3 regions of the Noviherbaspirillum cavernae genome follow, and region 2 is predicted to be linked to each of the others. Evidence: predicted binding sites of a transcription regulator. Region 2 holds the regulator's gene; each other region holds the start of a gene.
What was found. The regulator sigma-54, encoded in region 2, starts transcription at its own class of promoters, with help from an activator protein. The targets are predictions, from matches to a motif close to TGGCANGNAANCTGCTTT.

Region 1 (6,258 bases), 3.2 Mb from region 2:
TCGATCATTTCCTTCGCATCAGTTGCGGCTTCCCCCACACCCGGGATATTGAAGAAGCGATGCGCCGCCTCGGCGGAATCGTCGCCATGTTGTCGCGCAAGGCGGCCTGAGTCTATTGCTCGCGCAACGCGCGGCGGTACTGGATCGCCTCGGCGACATGTGGCTGGCCTATCGTGGCCTGTCCCGCCAGATCGGCAATCGTGCGGGCGACCTTCAGCACGCGGTGGTAGGCGCGCGCCGACCAGTTCAGGCGCGTCATCGCGGTGCGCAGCAATTGCTCGCCTTGTGCATCCGGTTTGCAGTGCGCATCGATTTCCGTGGTCGACAGCGCGTGATTGCCCTTGCCCTGCCGTGCGATCTGCGCCGCAAACGTGCGTTCCACGCGTGCCGCGATGGCGCTGGAAGGCTCGCCATCGGCCTGCTTCAGCAAATCCTCGTGCGGCAGCGCGCCGACCTGGATCTGCATGTCGATGCGGTCGAGCAGCGGGCCGGAAATCCGATCCTGGTAGCGCGCCACGTTGTCCGGCGTGCAGCGGCATTTGTTGGAACTATGACCGAGAAAACCGCAGGGGCACGGATTCATGGCAGCCACCAGCTGGAAGCGCGCCGGGAAGTCCGCCTGCCGCGCCGCGCGCGAGATCGTGATGTGGCCCGACTCCAGCGGTTCGCGCAGCACTTCCAGCACTTTCCGGTCGAACTCGGGAAGTTCATCGAGAAACAGCACGCCGCGATGCGCCAGTGAAATCTCGCCCGGACGCGGCGTGCCGCCACCGCCGACCAGCGCCACGCCCGATGCCGTGTGATGCGGCGCGCGGTACGGCCGCGCCTTCCAGCGCGCCACCGAAAAGCCGCCGTTGAGCGATTGCACTGCCGCTGATTCCAGCGCCTCCTCATCCGTCATCGGCGGCAGGATGCCGGGGAAACGCGCCGCCAGCATCGACTTGCCGGTGCCGGGCGGACCGACCATCAGCACGCTGTGACCGCCGGCTGCGGCCACTTCCAGCGCACGCTTGGCCTGCGCCTGCCCCTTGACCTCGGAAAAATCGGGATACGCCGCTCGCGCCGCCTCGGCCTGCGCCGTGTGACGCGCCAGCTGCGCATCGCCACCGAGCGCCGCGAAATGCGCGCACACATCCAGCAGCGAATCGGCGGGATGGATCGCCGCGTCCGCGACCAGTGCCGCTTCATCCGCATTCGCGCGCGGCAGGATGAATGCGCGCTGCCTGCCGCTGGCATCTCCCGCGCGATGCATCGCATACGTCATCGCCAGCGCGCCCCGGATCGGCCGCAGTTCGCCCGACAGCGACAGCTCGCCGGCAAATTCATACTTGCCGAGTTCATCGGCAGGCATCTGCCCGGAGGCGGCGAGGATGCCGAGCGCGATCGGCAGATCGAAGCGGCCCGATTCCTTGGGCAGATCGGCCGGCGCCAGATTGACCGTGATGCGGCGCGCGGGAAACTCGAAGCGCGCATTCTGCAGCGCGGCGCGCACCCGGTCCTTCGATTCCTTGACCTCGGTTTCGGGCAGGCCGACGATGGTGAAGGAGGGAAGGCCGTTGGCGAGATGCACTTCGACCGTGACTTCGGGCGCGTCCATTCCGGCCAGCGCGCGGCTTTTCAAGACAGCGAGACTCATTGATGTTGTTGTTGATATTGATGTTGTTCGGATGTCCCGCGATGCGGGGCATGATCGCATGTCGGCGCAGTCAATCAATGCCCATGGCAATGCTTGTGATGATGCGCATGTTCCAGCAGCGACGTGACGGCCTTCACGATCGCAAATCGGATCGCCTGGTCCTTCGTCGGATGATCGGCGAAGCGGACGACGATCGGCCCCACGGTCGCCGAGCTGCTGTGCGCCTCGCCCGTCTCCCTGTGGTAGGCGATCGTGATGTCGTGCTCGATCATCAGGTGCGCGCAGGCATTCCAGTCGCGCGTCCATTGCGGCAGCGCCTTGCTGTCGTCCCACAGGGTGCCGGCGCTTTCGTAGAACTCTTCGATGTTGTGGTGACCGAGCAGTTGCGCCAGATGCCGCTCCTTGGCGACGCAGCTTCGAAAATATTCTTCATCGCTCATGCGCATGGCTTGATCTCCTCGAGTCCGCGAATCGGTGCTGCGATGCAAGCGCGCATGGCGGCGCTGCCGACGCGTGCGACGCATCTGGCACGTCAGGCCAGACGCGCCTCGCTCATTTCTTCAACTGCGCTTCCAGCTCCGCCACGCGCGCTTCCAGTTCCTCCAGTTTCGCGCGTGTCTTGGCGAGCACCTGGCTCTGTACATCGAATTCCTCGCGCGTGACCAGGTCGAGTTTCGAAAACCCCTGGCTCAACATCGCCTTCACGTTTTTCTCGAGATCCTTGGCGGGCGAGCTTTCCAGCGCCTGGTTGAACTTGGCCTGCATGTCGTTGAAGAAATTGTTCTTGTCCATGATGGATATCCTTGAAAAGTGGCATGTTTTGCACCTGCTTGGTGCGCATTCTTGTGGTGCGAACCACGGCGGTGCGTGATGGCCGGTGCGGTAGTGAAAATCGATGCGCGCAGGGCTTGCACAAGCCGGTTGGTGGTAAAAATGATAACGCAATTGCTCCCGAATCGGCTGGCATGAGTTCTGCTAAATGTAGCTTGGAATCAATTTCTATCACTTCCAACAACGACAACTTCCAACGACCAACAGGGATGCGCGATGAAAAAACTGATTTTAGCTTCCGCCGTACTTGCGGCATTTGCCTCGACTGCTTCCGCGCAACAGGCGCAGCCGGCACCCGAGCATACCTTTACTGGCAACGTGGCGGTAGTCACTGACTATCGTTTTCGCGGCATTTCGCAAACCTTCAAGAAGCCGGCCATCCAGGGCGGCTTCGATTACGCCCACAGCAGCGGTTTCTACGTCGGCAACTGGAACTCCAACGTCAGCGGCGTGCAGTATCCGCAAGGCGGCTCCATCGAGATGGACTTCTACGCCGGCTACAAGTTCGAACCGGTCAAGGATGTCACCGGCGACGTCGGCTTCCTGTACTACTACTATCCGGGCGCGAAGGTCGCCGGCACCAGCGAGAAATTCGACAATGGCGAGATCTATTTCGCCGTCGGCTACAAGTGGTTCTCGGCCAAGTACAGCTACGGCGTGACCGACTTCTTCGGCCTGAACAACACGACCGCCGGCCTTTACGCCTTCACCGCGCTGAACCCGAGCGGCAATTCGAAAGGCTCCGGCTATCTCGACCTGAACGCCAACTTCGAAATCGCCGACAAGACCACGCTGAACCTGCATGTCGGCCGCCAGACCGTGAAGAGTTACGGCGCGTTGAGCTATACCGACTACAAGATCGGCGTGGCGCGCGATTTCGGCTTCGCCACGCTCGGCCTGGCCGTGATCGGCACCGATGCCGACAAGGACTACTGGCAGGCCACCAACGGCAGCTCGACCAGGAAACTGGGGGAAACCACGGCCGTGCTGTCCCTCTCCAAAACCTTCTAAAGCGCAAGAGGTTCATCATGAAACTGATTACCGCAATCATCAAGCCGTTCAAGCTGGACGAAGTGCGTGAGGCGCTGTCGGCAATCGGCGTGCAGGGCATCACCGTCACCGAGGTGAAGGGCTTCGGCCGGCAGAAGGGCCACACGGAGCTGTATCGCGGCGCCGAATACGTCGTCGATTTCCTGCCGAAGACGAAAGTCGAAGCGGCGGTGGATGACGCCATCGTGGATCGCGCCATCGAGGCGATCGAGACCGCAGCCCGCACCGGCAAGATCGGCGACGGCAAGATTTTCGTATTCGACTTGCAGCAAGTCGTGCGTATCCGTACCGGCGAAACCGGCAACGACGCACTCTAACGGAGACACAACATGAAAAAACAATTGCTACGCTTCCTCGCCGCGAGCACGCTGCTGTTCGCGGTCGGGTTCTCGCAGTCCGCGCTGGCGGTCGATGCGCCAAGCTCCAAACCCGAGGCGGCGGCCATCAACGGCGCGCCGGCGGCATCCCCTGCGGCGCCCGCTGCCGCCGCGGCGGCTCCGGCCACAACCGCCGCAGCACCGGCTGCTGCCGCACCTGCCGCTGCCGCGCCGGTCGCCAACAAGGGCGACACCGCGTGGATGATGACCGCCACCGTGCTGGTGATCCTGATGACCATCCCGGGCCTGGCCTTGTTCTACGGCGGCCTGGTCCGCTCCAAGAACATGCTGTCGATCCTGATGCAGGTGTTCGTGATCTTCTCGATGATCATCGTGCTGTGGTGCATCTATGGCTACTCGCTCGCGTTCACCGAGGGCGGCAGCTTCATCGGCTCGTTCGATCGCCTGTTCCTGAAAGGCATCACGCCTGAATCGCTGGCGGCTACCTTCAGCAAGGGTGTCGTGATTCCCGAGTTCGTGTTCGTGGTGTTCCAGGCGACGTTCGCGGCAATCACCTGCGGCCTGATCGTCGGCGCATTCGCCGAGCGCATCAAGTTCTCCGCCGTGCTGCTGTTCATCGGTCTGTGGTTCACCTTCAGCTACCTGCCGGTGGCGCACATGGTCTGGTTCTGGCCCGGCCCGGATGCCTACACCGATGCCGCCGCCGCAGAGAAGGCAACCGCAGCCGCCGGCTGGCTGTTCGCCAAGGGCGCGCTCGATTTCGCCGGCGGCACCGTGGTGCATATCAATGCCGCGGTGGCGGGTCTGGTCGGTGCATTCGTGATCGGCAAGCGCGTCGGCTACGGCAAGGAATCGATGGCGCCGCACTCGCTGACGATGACCATGATCGGCGCATCGCTCTTGTGGGTGGGCTGGTTCGGCTTCAACGCCGGCTCGGCGCTCGAAGCCGGCGGCACTGCGGCCCTCGCGTTCGTCAACACGATCCTGGCAACGGCTGCTGCAACCCTGTCCTGGAGCTTCGGCGAATGGATGGGCAAGGGCAAGCCTTCGATGCTGGGTGCGGCCTCCGGCGCAGTCGCCGGCCTCGTGGCGATCACTCCGGCGGCCGGCTTTGTCGGCGTGATGGGCGGTCTCGCCATCGGCTTGCTGGCCGGCATCGTCTGCCTGTGGGGCGTGAACGGCCTGAAGCGCATGCTCGGCGCGGACGATTCGCTCGACGTGTTCGGTGTACACGGCGTCGGTGGCATCCTCGGTGCATTGCTGACGGGTGTGTTTGCCGCGCCTTCGCTCGGCGGCACCGGCATCTACGACTATGTTGCCAACAAGGTTGCCGACGATTATTCGATCGCGGGTCAGGTCTGGATCCAGGCGCAAGGCGTGCTTACCACCATCGTGTGGTCCGGCGTGGTCGCGTTCATCGCCTACAAGCTGGTTGACCTGATCGTCGGCCTGCGCGTGCCGGAAGAGCAGGAGCGCGAAGGCCTCGACATCACCAGCCACGGCGAATCGGCCTACCACTATTGATCGAGCGACAACAACAGTAGTCTCCTCATCCGTTCAAGCGGATTTTGCAAGCGCCTCCGAGAGAGGCGCTTTTTTTCGTCCCTTGCGTTTGAAAAATGCGGCCGCGCCCTGACATGAAACACGTTCCCTTCCCATGAAACTGTCGCCGTCCGAGATTGTCGTTTGTGAAATCGGACGGACTTCATAAACTGTATATTGTTATAACGGTGCTGCCGACGCGAAACAGCGATTCCCGTTAGAATCGGCATCACTTCCAACGTTGCGCCTCATTGCGCACTACATACCGAAGGCTTATATGGTTCCGCATCTCGTCACGGCCCTGAACGGGCCGCTTCTCGACCTCGAAAAGAAAATCCTCGCCGCCACGCCCGCCATCGAGCGCTGGTTCCGGCTGGAGTGGCAGGAACACACGCCGCCGTTCTATTGCTCGGTGGATTTGCGCAATGCCGGCTTCAAGCTGGCGCCCGTCGATACCAATCTGTTTCCCGGCGGCTTCAATAATTTGTCCCCGGAAATGCTGCCGCTGGCGGTGCAGGCGGCGATGGCGGCCATCGAGAAATACTGTCCGGATGCCAAGAACCTGCTGCTGATTCCCGAGCGCCACACGCGCAATACCTTCTATCTGCAAAATGTCGCGCGCCTGACGCAAATCTTCCGCCAGACCGGCCTCAATGTCCGTCTCGGCTCGCTGTCGGACGACGTGAAGGAACCTACCCAGATCGATCTGCCGGACGGCAACACCATCACGCTGGAACCGCTGGAACGCATCAACAACGGTCGTCGCCTGGGACTCAAGAATTTCGATCCGTGCACCGTCCTGTTGAACAACGACTTGTCGTCCGGCATTCCGCCGGTGCTGGAAAACCTGCACGAGCAGAA
Region 2 (6,258 bases):
TCGCTTGCCAACGCCAGAAAGCTCGGCGACATCGGCCAGCGTTTCATCGAGAAAAGGCAGCCCACGCTGGAGGCGCAGCTCGCGAATCTCGCCGATGAAATCGCCTACAACAATCACGATATCGATGACGGGTTGCGTTCGGGGCTGTTGACGACAGCGCAGCTGGATGAGGTCGAGTTCTACGCACGGCACCGCGTCGAGGTCGAGGATGCCTATCCCGGCATCACCGGTCGCCGCGCGATTCACGAAACGATCCGCCGCATGATCAATGCGCTGATCGTCGACCTGATCGCCGCCTCGCAGGCCCGCATACGCGATGCAAAACTGCGATCGGTGGACGACGTGCGCAACGCACCCGTCTTGCTGGCTTTTTCCGATGAAATGAAGAAGGAAGCCGCGCAGTTGAAGCGCTTCCTGCGCGAAAACCTGTATCTGCACTATCAGGTCAATCGCATGACGAGCAAGGCGCGGCGCATCATCGAGGAATTGTTCCATGCCTTCATGAGCGAGCCGCGCCTGCTGCCGCCGACCTATCAGGTGATGGCGGGTGAGGGCAGCGCCCGTGTGCAGGTGCAGGCGCGCAAGGTGGCCGACTACATCGCGGGCATGACCGACCGCTATGCGATGCGCGAGCATCGGCGCTTGTTCGCGGTGGATGAACTTTGACAGGGTGCTGAAAAACCACTGCGCGTGAAGGCAAGCGCAAATGCGCGCAGCAAGACAGGAATCTCAGCGTCGGCGTCGCCGCATGTGCGCGAGCGTCTTCACCCTCGGTTCGACACGGCAGGCGGCGGGTTGTGATGCATGACGCGTATCAGGTCAGATCGCGCAAAGGATGCGCATGCGCCGGCCATGCGGACTCAAAGAACTGCGTCACCATTTCCGGCGTGACCTGTTCCAGCGTCGGCGGATTCCATTGCGGCGCATTGTCCTTGTCGATCACCAGCGCACGCACACCCTCCAGCACCTCGCCATGTTCGAAGCTGCGCCGTACCAGCGTGCGCTCCATGCGCAGGCAGTCCGCCACCGTCAGGCGCGCGCCGCGGCGCAACTGTTCCAGCGTGACGCACATCATCAGGGGCGAACGCTGTTCCATCACCTGCAAGGTCTTCCGGGCGAAGGGCATGTCGTCCTGCGCCAGCGACGCCGCGATGGCGCGCACGTCGTCGTGCGCAAAGTGCTTGTCGATGGCGGCACGGTTGATCGCCAGCGCACTGCCGGCCGGCTCGACGCGGGTCTGAAACGGTGCGGCGAACGAGCGAATGACTGCACGCATATCGGCCTCATTCGTGGATGCCAGCACTTCCCTCAGTGCCGGCAATTCCGATGCAGGGATGAATACATCGGCCAGACTCGCATGGAGCGCGTCGGCCGCGCCGACGGTTTCGCCGGTGATGCCGAGGTAAGTGCCCAGTTCGCCCGGAACGCGCGTCAGGAAATAACTGCCGCCGACGTCGGGGAAGAGTCCGATATTGACTTCGGGCATGGCCATCTTCGTGCGTTCCGTGACGATGCGCATCCGGTTGGCGTCGCCGCCCTGTGCGATCCCCATGCCACCACCCATGACGATGCCGTCCATGATGGCGATATACGGCTTCGGGTAATGATGGATCAGGTGGTTGAGCGCATATTCCTCGCTGAAAAAATCCTCCAGCAGGGCACTGTGTCCGGTTGACGTTGCGTTGCCGACTTCGTGGAAGAAACGGATGTCACCGCCTGCGCAAAATGCTTTCTCGCTGGTGCTTTGGATAAGGACGGCGCTGATGCGCGGATCGTCGCGCCACGCCAGCAGGGCCTGGGTCAATGCCCGCACCATGTCGAGTGAAAGAGAGTTCAGCGCCTTCGGGCGCTCGAGATGCAGGTATCCAATCCGGTTCCGGATTTCGCAGCGAATATGGTCGGTCATGGGGTGATGAGTGAGCGATGGGAAGGACCTATTCTATCGACATTGAACAATGTCTACAGGCAACATGTTTGCCCTTGCCGATTCGATATTTCCATGCCAATCCACTCATCCATCAAGGGAGGCCGGAAATCAAAAAGGGCGCCTTGTATGCGCCCTTGATTTGCCGTTGGCCGGGTGGTTCCCGGCGAGGATGATTTCTTACGATGTCGCGTCGGCGGCAGGTGCTTCCGGCATGCGCTTGATCGTTTCATGCTGATGGTCCTGCACCTTGGTCTTGTACTTCAGGACCTGGCGGTCCAGCTTGTCGATCAGCGAGTCGATCGCAGCGTACAGGTCTTCCGCAAAACTCTCCACGTGTATCACGATTCCTCTCAGGCGAACATTGACTTCGGCTCGTTGTCGCCTGTCCTTGTCCGAGGGCTTTTCCACGCCCAGGATGATGGCAATATCAATGACATGATCGAAGTGGCGCTTGATCCGCTCCAGCTTGTTTTGCACGTATTCACGGATAGCAGGTGTCAATTCGAGGTGATGTCCACTGATTGTGAGATTCATACAGCGCTCCTATGGATATTGCCGCTGGAGGTTCGCAACATGGCTTGATCACGTGGAGTTCAATGATTGCACTTCATAAGCGGCCACGTTGAAACGCAACGACAGTAAAGCTCAACACGATTGCAGGAATTACAGCGATTTGCGCAGATTAACGGGAGGAATTTTCAGGGCCTCGCGGTACTTTGCCACGGTTCGACGCGCCACGACCATGCCTTGTTCCCCCAACATCTCCGCTATTTTGCTATCTGAGAATGGACTCTTGGGGTCTTCTGCTCCTATCAACTGTTTGATGAGGGCTCGTATCGCGGTCGAGGAGGCTTCCCCCCCGGCTTCAGTCGCGACGTGGCTCCCGAAGAAGTATTTCAACTCAAACATTCCATGCGGAGTAAGCATGTATTTCTGAGTTGTCACGCGAGAAATAGTACTCTCGTGTAAACCCAGTGTATCAGCTATTTCACGCAAGACAAGGGGACGCATTGCCACCGCGCCGTGCGAAAAAAAGTTGCGCTGGCGGTCGACGATCGCCTGCGCAACGCGCAGGATCGTGTCGAAGCGCTGCCGCATGTTCTTGATCAGCCATTTGGCTTCCTGCAGCTGCGAATTGAGCGAGGCCTCGCCCTTGTTCTGCTTCAGGATGTTGGCGTACAGCGCATTGACGCGCAGGCGCGGCATGACGTCGTGGTTGAGCATGACCTGCCAGCCGTTTTTTGTTCTCTTGACGATCACGTCCGGCACCACGAAATCCGATGCGTCGGACGCGAAGGCTGCGCCGGGATGCGGGTTGCAACTCTTGATGACCGCTTGCGCCTCGCGCAAGTCTTCATCATCGCAGTCGAGCGCCTTCTTGAGCTTGTTGAAATCGCGCTGCGCGAACAGCGCGAGATGCTTCTCGACGATCGTCAGGGCCATGCGCCGTGTCACCAGCGGCACCCTGGGGAAGCGCCTGATCTGGATCGCCAGGCATTCCGAGGCATTGCGCGCGCCGACCCCGGCCGGCTCGAAGCTCTGCAGCAATTTGAGCGCGACCGATAGCTCATCCAGTTCGATGCCGAGTTCCTCGGGCAGGCGGGCGTGAATTTCTTCCAGCGGTTCTTCAAGATAGCCGTTGTCGTCCAGCGCGTCGATGATCAGTTCCAGCAGGGCGCGGTCGCGCATTTCGCGCACCGTGACGCGGACCTGTTCCAGCAGATGCTCGCGCAAGGTCGTCTCGTGCGCTTCGAGCTGCGGGCGCGCATCGTCGTCTTCCGGCGCCTTGGAAGTGCGCGCAACGTCGTCGAAGCTCCACTCCGAGTCGCTGGCGCTCGATGTTTCGGACGATTCTCCGCCTTCGAACGCGCCTTCCGATTCGTCGGACGACGATTTCGCATCGGGGGCTGACGGCGCTTCCGGCGTGGTGCTGCCCGGGCTGATCGCGCCGTCGGCCAGCAAACGCAGGGAGTGGTCGAGCGGGTCGTCGACGCGTTCCAGCATGGGGTTTTCCGACAGGATCTGTTCCAGCTCCTGATGCAGTTCGAGCGTGGACAGTTGCAGCAGGCGGATCGACTGCTGCAACTGCGGTGTCAGCGCCAGGTGCTGCGAGATGCGGAGTTGGAGAGTCTGTTTCATCTGTCGGCCATCACATCCGGAAGTGTTCGCCCAGATACACGCGGCGCACCGATTCGTCGGCGATGATGTCGTCGGGGCGGCCGGATGCCAGCACCGCGCCCTGGTTGATGATGTAGGCGCGGTCGCAAATGCCGAGCGTTTCGCGCACGTTGTGATCGGTGATCAGCACGCCGATGCCGCGTTCCTTGAGGAAGCGGACGATGCGCTGGATCTCGATCACCGCGATCGGGTCCACGCCGGCGAACGGTTCGTCCAGCAGCACGAAGCGCGGGTTGGTGGCCAGCGCGCGCGCGATTTCGACGCGTCGCCGTTCGCCGCCGGACAGCGACAGCGCCTGGCTCTCGCGCAGCTTTTCGATCTGCAGTTCCGCCAGCAGAGTGTTCAATCGCTTGTCGATGGCAGCCTTCGACAGCGGCTTGCCATTCTCGGTTTGCAGCTCGAGCACCGCGCGGATATTGTCTTCCACCGTGAGCTTGCGGAACACCGAGGCTTCCTGCGGCAGATACGACAGGCCCAGCACTGCGCGGCGATGGATCGGCAGGCGTGAAATGTTGTTGCCGTCGAGGTCGATCTCGCCGGCGTCCGACGGTACCAGGCCGACGATCATGTAGAACGAGGTGGTCTTGCCCGCGCCATTGGGGCCGAGCAGGCCGACCACCTCGCCGCTTGCCACCTGCAGCGAGACGTCGCGCACGACCTGGCGCGCGCCGTAACTCTTCTGCAAGCCGCGGACAACCAGTGTGCTTGCCATGTCAGTTGCCCTTGTTTTCGGTGCGCGGCTGGATCACGGCCTTGATGCGGCCGCCGCCCGGCTTGCTCTCGCCGGTAGCAGTGTTGTTGACCGTGAAAAATTCGGCGCGGCTGTCATACGAAATGAACTCGCCTTGCACTTCGTCGGTCGCCCTGGTTCCCTCCAGCCGTCGCACCATCGCCTTCGAATACAGCTTCGCCACTTCGGTCTTGTTATCGTATTCGATGCGGTCAGCGGCATGCCCTTCCATCCACAGGTCGGGGCCGCCATCGCGTTTCTGGCGGAACGTAGCCAGCTTGCCAGGCGCAGCCCACAGCGTGGCGTATTGATAGCCTGCCGGGTCTTGTGTGACGACCAGCTTCGCGCCTTTCATGATCAGGGTGCCGCGTGTCAGGATGACGTTGCCGGTGAAGGTGTTGATCTGCTTCACGTCGTCATAGGCCATGTGGTCCGCCTCGACGTTGGTCGGCTTCAGCGAGTCTGCCTTCTCGGCGTGCGCAACGCCTGCAATCGCCATCGAGAATATCAACAGCGGCAGCAGTCGCGGCAAGGACAAAAAACGTTTCATGAAGGATTTCTTTCGTGGTGCATCGTGTCGTACAGGTTCAGCGAACCGGCGCATGGTAGCTGCCTTGCACCCGGCTCGACAGGCGCAATTCGCGCGTCGCATTGTTGACGTACATGCCGATTCCGTTCAGGGTCGACTCGCCCAGAGTGATCTGGACCGGCTTCTCGGTTTTCGCCACGTCGTCGTCCGGCAGGATCAGCATGTACTCCGACTTGACCTGCAGCCGTTCGGACCGCGGCGTGGCGGGGCGGTCCATATGCACGTTGTCGTACATGTGCATCTCGCTGCCGTCGCTGTTGACCTCCGCCCGATCGGAACGCAGCGTCGTCGGCGGCCGCTCGGCGGTCAGGCTCTTCAATACCGGATTCACGACATCGTAGGAATCGTCCTTCGGATTGTGCGTGAGCTTGTCGCCCGATACGTGATAGCGCGGCTCGCCCGTTTCCGACATCTTCACGTAGCTGAAGTGGTCGACGTATAGATCCGGTGCAGTCCGGGTAACGTCGGGAATGAAATCGCTTGCATTACGGCGCATCACTTCCAGCGCCCAGAAGCTGCCCAGCGCCAATGCGCTCATCAGCGCCACGAGCATGAACAGACGGAAGCGCCGAGTGGATTGTTCGCTCGTCATGCCAGGTACGGCGCGATTGCCGCCTCGTAATTTCCTTGCGCGCGCAAAATGAAATCGCACAACTCGCGTGCCGCGCCGTGTCCGCCGCCGGCGCTGGTGACGTGGTGGACGCGCGCCCTTACTTCGGGATGCGCATTCGGCACGCTGGCGGCAAAGCCGACGCGCAACAGGATCGGCAAGTCGATCACGTCGTCGCCGACGAAACCGCACGCATCGGCGCTGTTGCCCGTTTCCTTCAGCAA
Region 3 (6,258 bases), 350 kb from region 2:
GCGCCTGCTGCTGCAATACCGGATCAGCCGTCAGGTGCAGGGTGCTGCCCTTGGTGCAAAGCCGCCCGAAGTTGGCAGGATGCTCGGGATCGCCACGCACGCCGACCACCTGCGCGCCGTCGGTCTGGACGATGACGCCGCAGCCGACGCCGCAGTAACAGCACGTTGCCTTTGCTTCGCGCGCTTCGCTCATGCGGCCTTCACCTCGCGCGCGGGCAGGTTCAACTCATTGACGTCAAGATAGACCCGACCGTCCTCCACTTTCACGCTGAACTTCTGCGTGCAGCCCTCGTCGGGTTCGGCGGCGCAGCCGGTGTCGAGCGCGATGTTCCAGTTGTGCAGCGGGCAGGCCACGCGCTCACCGAACACGATCCCCTGCGACAGCGGCCCGCCCTTGTGCGGGCAGCGATCCAGCAGCGCGAATACCTTGTCTTCGCTGTTGCGGAAAATCGCCACGTCGGGTTGCACTGCCCGCTTGACGACCCGGGCGCCAAGCACGGGAATGTCTGCGACGCTGCAGACGGGTTTCCATTGTTGTGACATGAGGAAGGCCTTTTAATTGGAGTTTGTGAAATTTCGGTACGGAGAATGTAGGGCGGGTCCCACCCGCCACGCATGCGCCGAATGGCGGGTGGGACCCGCCCTACGACTACTATGCGGATAGCGGCTCGAACTGCCGTACATCCACCAGCGCCTTGTCCTTCTCGTGCCACGGATCGGGTTCGCCATCGAGCGAGAACAGCAGGCGCTCGTACAAAGCCTTGCGGTTCCCGGCATCCTCCAGCACCTTGGCCTTGACATGATCGAGGCCGACGCGCGCGATGTAATGCACGGTGCGCTCGAGATACCAGCCTTCCTCGCGATACAGCTGCAGGAACGCGCCGGAATACTCCAGCACCTCTTCATGCGTCTTCAGCTTGACGAAGAAATGCGCGACTTCCGTCTTGATGCCGCCGTTGCCGCCGACATAGATTTCCCAGCCGGAATCGACGCCGATCACACCGACGTCCTTGATGCCGGATTCGGCGCAGTTGCGCGGGCAGCCGGACACGGCGATCTTCACCTTGTGCGGCGCGTACATGCGCCACAGCGCACGTTCAAGCTGCTGTCCCATCAAGGTCGAATCCTGCGTGCCGAAGCGGCACCATTCGGAACCAACGCAGGTCTTCACGGTGCGCAGCGCCTTCGCATAGGCATGGCCGCAGGGCATATCGAGGTCTTTCCACACACCGGGCAGGTCTTCCTTCTTCACGCCGAGCAAGTCGATGCGCTGGCCACCGGTGACCTTCACCGTGGGGATCTGGTACTTGTCGACCACATCGGCGATGCGACGCAGTTCCGACGCATTGGTTTCGCCGCCCCACATGCGCGGGATCACCGAGTAGGTGCCGTCCTTCTGGATATTGGCGTGGGCGCGTTCGTTGATGAAGCGCGATTGCGGATCGTCCTTCGCCTCGTGCGGCCAGGTCGAGATCAGGTAGTAGTTGAGCGCGGGGCGGCAGCTTGAACAACCATTCGGCGTGCGCCATTCCATGAAGTGCATCGTGTCGGCGATGGTCAGCAACTTGTGCACCTTGATCGCGTCGCGCACTTCCTGATGCGAATGGTCGGTGCAGCCGCACAGCGGCTTGACCTTGTTCGCCGTCGAATAGTCGCCGCCGGCGGTGAAGCTGATGATCTGTTCGACGAGGCCGGTGCAGGACCCGCATGATGCCGATGCCTTGGTGTGCTTGCGCACGTCTTCCAGCGTGAACAAGCCCTTTTCCTTGATCGCCTTGACGATCGTTCCCTTGCACACGCCGTTGCAGCCGCACACTTCGGCGGTGTCGGGCATGGCGGCAGCCTTGGTGAATCCTTCGTGGCCGACATCGCCGGGACGGCCGGTGTTGGACTCGCCGAACATCAGGGTGTCGCGGATTTCGCCGATGTCCTTGCCCTCGCGCAGCAGGCTGAAATACCAGCTGCCGTCCACCGTGTCGCCGTACAGGCAGGCGCCGACCAGCTTGTCATCCTTGATCACCAGTTTCTTGTACACGCCGCCGATGGGGTCGGACAGCACGATTTCCTCCGTCCCTTCGCCGCCCATGAATTCGCCGGCGGAGAACAGGTCGATGCCGGTCACTTTCAGCTTGGTCGAAGTGACCGAGCCCTGATAGCGGCCGATGCCGAAATTGCCGAGATGATTCGCGCACACCTTCGCCATGTCGAACAGGGGCGCGACGAGGCCGTAGGCGGTGCCGCGATGGTTGACGCATTCGCCGACCGCATAGACGCGCGGATCGTAGGTCTGCATCGTGTCGTTGACGACGATGCCACGGTTGCAATACAGGCCGGACGATTCCGCCAGCGTGGTGTTGGGGCGGATGCCGACCGCCATCACGACCAGCTGCGCCGGCACTTCGAGGCCGTCGGTGAAGCGGATCGCCTTGACGCGTCCATTTTCATCGCCGACCAGTTCCTTCGTGTTCTTGTCGAGCAGGAATTTGAGGCCGCGATCTTCCAGCGATTTCTGCAGCATCTTGCCGGCGACCGGATCGAGCTGGCGTTCCATCAGCCATTGCGGCAGATGCACCACGGTGACGTCCATGCCGCGCAGCTTCAATCCGTTGGCGGCTTCCAATCCCAGCAGGCCGCCGCCGATCACGATCGCATGCTTGTGCATCTGCGCCGCCTCGATCATGGCATTGGTGTCGTGGATATCGCGGTAGGAAATGACGCCCTGCAAATCCTTTCCCGGCACCGGCAGCATGAAGGGATTGGAGCCGGTCGCCAGCAAGAGGCGATCGTACTCGGCGATCGTGCCATCTTCCGCGATCACGATGCGCCTTGCGCGGTCGATCTGCGTGATCTTCTTGCCCAGATGAAGCGTGATGTTGTTGTCCGCGTACCAGTCGACATCGTTCAGCATGATGTCCTTGATGGTCTGCTCGCCGGCCAGCACGGGCGACAGCAGGATGCGGTTGTAGTTGGCGTGCGGCTCGGCGCCGAACACGGTGATGTCGTAGATGTCGGGCGCGATCTTGAGCAGTTCTTCGAGCGTGCGCACACCGGCCATGCCATTGCCGACCATGACTAATTTCAGCTTCTTCATTAAAGCTCCTTCTGATTCGGCTTCGCCGTTAAAGCCATTTAGATGTATTTCAGAAGGTCACTATGCAAAAGCAGTGCCAGCGTCTTTAGCCATCGAAGCGTCACGCAAAGCGGGTTTTGCACATTGATCGTGCAGACAGCATGCCGATTTGGTGCGCCGTGCGAGATTGGGGAGAAAGCGTATTCTCGCAAAGTGACTCGAACTCATCTCCTGGATAGGTCATTCCCGGGAGGGCGGGAATCGCGTTTCGCGACGATGTGGGAAACGGCACTGCCCCGCTTGCAACGCGCGTTTGAACTGGCAAGTGCAAACTGTTTCGCCGCGCGAATCTGTATGGGAACTCATGCTGTCGTTTTGCCACTTATCAGCGATGGATATCCACCCTCGCCTTGAATCGAAGCAGAAAACGATGACCACAATACCTTCCCGGCAATCCACAGCGCATGTCCAACCGGAGCCTACCGCTGCTCTTCCTGTGCCCGCCGTCATTGCCAACAATGCATTCAATGCTTCGCCGCACGAACCGACGACATCGTCGACCCATCGCCCCGGTGCCGGGAGCGGCATGCGACAACAACTGTTCGAGGCATGGCCGCAGTCATCTTCGGTTTCGTCATCACAAGGCGCGGGGCGAACGGAATTGGACATTCGACAGCACAGCAAACTGCTTGACAGCACTTTCAGAACCATTGATGCGCACATGAAGCAGCATCCCTGGAAGAGCACCTCGCATCGGCAAAACGCCGCCTTCCTGGTTTCATTGAATGAAGTGTGCAAGCAAAGGAATCTCGGCATTAATCCCGCCATCGATGCGCATGTCGATTTCGCCAGGTTGCTAAAGGACGCGGCAAACGCATGTTCGGACTACACGAGTAAGCTTGCCGTCCCCTGTGCCAACGAGACATTCACAATTCTTTACGATGAGTTGAATGACAATCCACATCTGCAGCACATAGCGCCCTTGAACAGGGCGCGCTTGTCGATTGATCCTTGTCGCATTGATGCGGTGGAAAAATCTCTACAAGGGTCTGGAATTGAAACGAAAGGCAATCCTCTGCTGGCTTTTCTTTTTGACGACGAAACACGCTATCAATACAACATGAAGAGTGCCTGGAAAATGGCGATGGAGGATGTGCACGAACCTGTTGACTGCGACTGGTTGATTCGATTGCATGACCTTGCGATTGGAAAGGCGTCGGACGGTCCATTGGAGTTCCGCTCCACCGATGATCCACCTGCGGCAGGCTTCGGTTTGGACAAGAGCGTCGGCAACCTGAGTGACAAGGGCGAGCAGGAAGTAAGAGAATATTTGGAAGAAGGCAAACAATTTCATCAGAAAGCCAACGCCGACATTGCTCATGGATGGGGCCTGGACGGCACCTCCGCGTTCTTCAGTTACACGACAAAACCCGCCGACCTGCGCACCGTCGCGGACGGAAGGCTAAAGAAATACCATGACCGCATCGCTCTGATCGGTAGCAGCGATGACACCCTGAGCGTGGACAAACGGATATATGCGGCAATCGACCTATGCCAGAAACTGGAACGCTTGCATCCGTTCATGGATGGGAACTGCCGCACTTTCGGCATTCTTCTGTTGAACAGGCTGCTCGTCCAGCAAGGACAAAATCTCACGATGCTGGACAATCCGAACAAGCTGGATGGCTACGCGCGAGGGGAGATATTCGACCTGGTCAAGCAAGGTCAGCAATGGATCAAAAACGGCTTTCCCGATGAACGGCCGGCAATTGCCTCGAACGATGACTTGATAAGGGAACTGGAGGATTCCTTGCGGCCCGCATCCCGGTCCGCCCCCTCTTTCGAAGAATCCTATACATTCAGCTGGTAGTTGATTTGACGGCGTGACGATCTGTGTTTTCCATTGATCAGCCGGAAGGATAAGCGTCACCTTCGGCAATGATCATGTCCCGTGCGCGATCGATCTTCATGATCTTCTTGTCGTGTGAAACGCGCTGTCGTTCTTCCCATTCTCTGCATGCCAACCGGCATCGTTGATGCCTGATGTTGTCACGGATCTGCTCCGTGAGACACAAACCCCTTTTTCTGATTCGGCATCATCTCGCATCAACTTCAAGCGCATTTCGCACCCCGACGGTGCGGCCGTCGTTTGCCTTTCGCGCAACGCACGCAAACGAGACGGAAACATGCGTGGGCATGGCACTTGCATAGTGCGGCATCACGATTTCTCTGGTGCGAAAGCCGATATGCAAAAGACATCCTTCTGGAAGGCGGGCCATACGCCAACCCTGCTCGCTTCATTCTTCTACTTCGACCTGAGCTTCATGGTGTGGGTGATCCTCGGCCCGCTGGCCGTGCAGATTTCGAATGACATCGGTCTCACGCCTTCGCAAAAAGGCCTGATGGTGGCGACGCCCTTGCTGGCTGGCGCGCTGCTGCGCATCGTGATGGGGGTGCTGGTCGATCACCTGAAGCCGAAGAAGGCCGGCCTCATCGGGCAGCTGATCGTGATCGCAGGATTGCTGTGGGCCTGGCTCGGGCAACTGGACAGCTATGCGGACATGCTGATGCTCGGTGCCATCCTCGGCGTGGCCGGTGCGGCGTTCGCGGTCGCGCTGCCGCTGGCCTCGCGCTGGTATCCGCCGGAGCATCAAGGCACGGCGCTCGGCATCGCCGGCGCGGGCAACTCGGGCACCGCGATTGCTGCGCTGTTTGCGCCGTCGATGGCGCTCGCGTTCGGCTGGCAGAGCGTGTTCGGCTGGTGCCTGATCCCGCTCGGAGTCGCGCTGGCGGTCTATCTCGTCTTCGCGAAGGATGCGCCGTCCGCGCCGCCGCCGAAAGCCCTGATCGAATACCTGCACATCCTGAAGGACAAGGATGCCTGGTGGTTCATGTTCTTCTACAGCGTCACCTTCGGCGGTTTCTCGGGGCTGGCGTCGTCGCTCACGATTTACTTCAACAGCCAGTACGGCATGTCGCCGGTCACGGCCGGCTACTTCACGGCGGCCTGCGTGTTCGCCGGGTCGCTGGTGCGTCCGCTCGGCGGCCGCATCGCCGACCGCATCGGCGGCATCCGCACGCTGTCGATGATGTACGTGCTGGCGGCGAGTTTCCTGTTCATCGCCAGCGTCGGTTTGACGCATGCCGAGGCAGCGGTCATCGTGTTCGTGCTGGCCATGCTGGCGCTC

Region 1: the regulator sigma-54 is predicted to act here: its motif matches at 2,598-2,615, upstream of D3870_RS01225 (TorF family putative porin).
Region 3: the regulator sigma-54 is predicted to act here: its motif matches at 3,153-3,170, upstream of nirB (nitrite reductase large subunit NirB).

What each region holds. Positions count from the first base shown of each region.
Region 1 covers NZ_QYUN01000002.1:248,345-254,602, forward strand. The annotation lists gene D3870_RS01205 (aminotransferase-like domain-containing protein) at 1-110, shown strand, start outside; gene D3870_RS01210 (YifB family Mg chelatase-like AAA ATPase) at 113-1,636, opposite strand; gene D3870_RS01215 (aminoacyl-tRNA synthetase) at 1,711-2,082, opposite strand; gene D3870_RS01220 (accessory factor UbiK family protein) at 2,189-2,428, opposite strand; gene D3870_RS01225 (TorF family putative porin) at 2,684-3,478, shown strand; gene D3870_RS01230 (P-II family nitrogen regulator) at 3,496-3,834, shown strand; gene D3870_RS01235 (ammonium transporter) at 3,847-5,379, shown strand; gene gshA (glutamate--cysteine ligase) at 5,675-6,258, shown strand, end outside.
Region 2 covers NZ_QYUN01000002.1:3,402,803-3,409,060, reverse strand. The annotation lists gene D3870_RS15930 (deoxyguanosinetriphosphate triphosphohydrolase) at 1-666, shown strand, start outside; gene D3870_RS15925 (enoyl-CoA hydratase/isomerase family protein) at 815-1,906, opposite strand; gene hpf (ribosome hibernation-promoting factor, HPF/YfiA family) at 2,105-2,461, opposite strand; gene D3870_RS15915 (RNA polymerase factor sigma-54) at 2,591-4,066, opposite strand; gene lptB (LPS export ABC transporter ATP-binding protein) at 4,077-4,817, opposite strand; gene lptA (lipopolysaccharide transport periplasmic protein LptA) at 4,819-5,385, opposite strand; gene lptC (LPS export ABC transporter periplasmic protein LptC) at 5,423-6,016, opposite strand; gene D3870_RS15895 (KdsC family phosphatase) at 6,013-6,258, opposite strand, start outside.
Region 3 covers NZ_QYUN01000002.1:3,050,714-3,056,971, forward strand. The annotation lists gene D3870_RS14250 (nitrate reductase) at 1-193, opposite strand, end outside; gene nirD (nitrite reductase small subunit NirD) at 190-543, opposite strand; gene nirB (nitrite reductase large subunit NirB) at 653-3,091, opposite strand; gene D3870_RS14265 (Fic family protein) at 3,384-4,940, shown strand; gene D3870_RS14270 (nitrate/nitrite transporter) at 5,317-6,258, shown strand, end outside.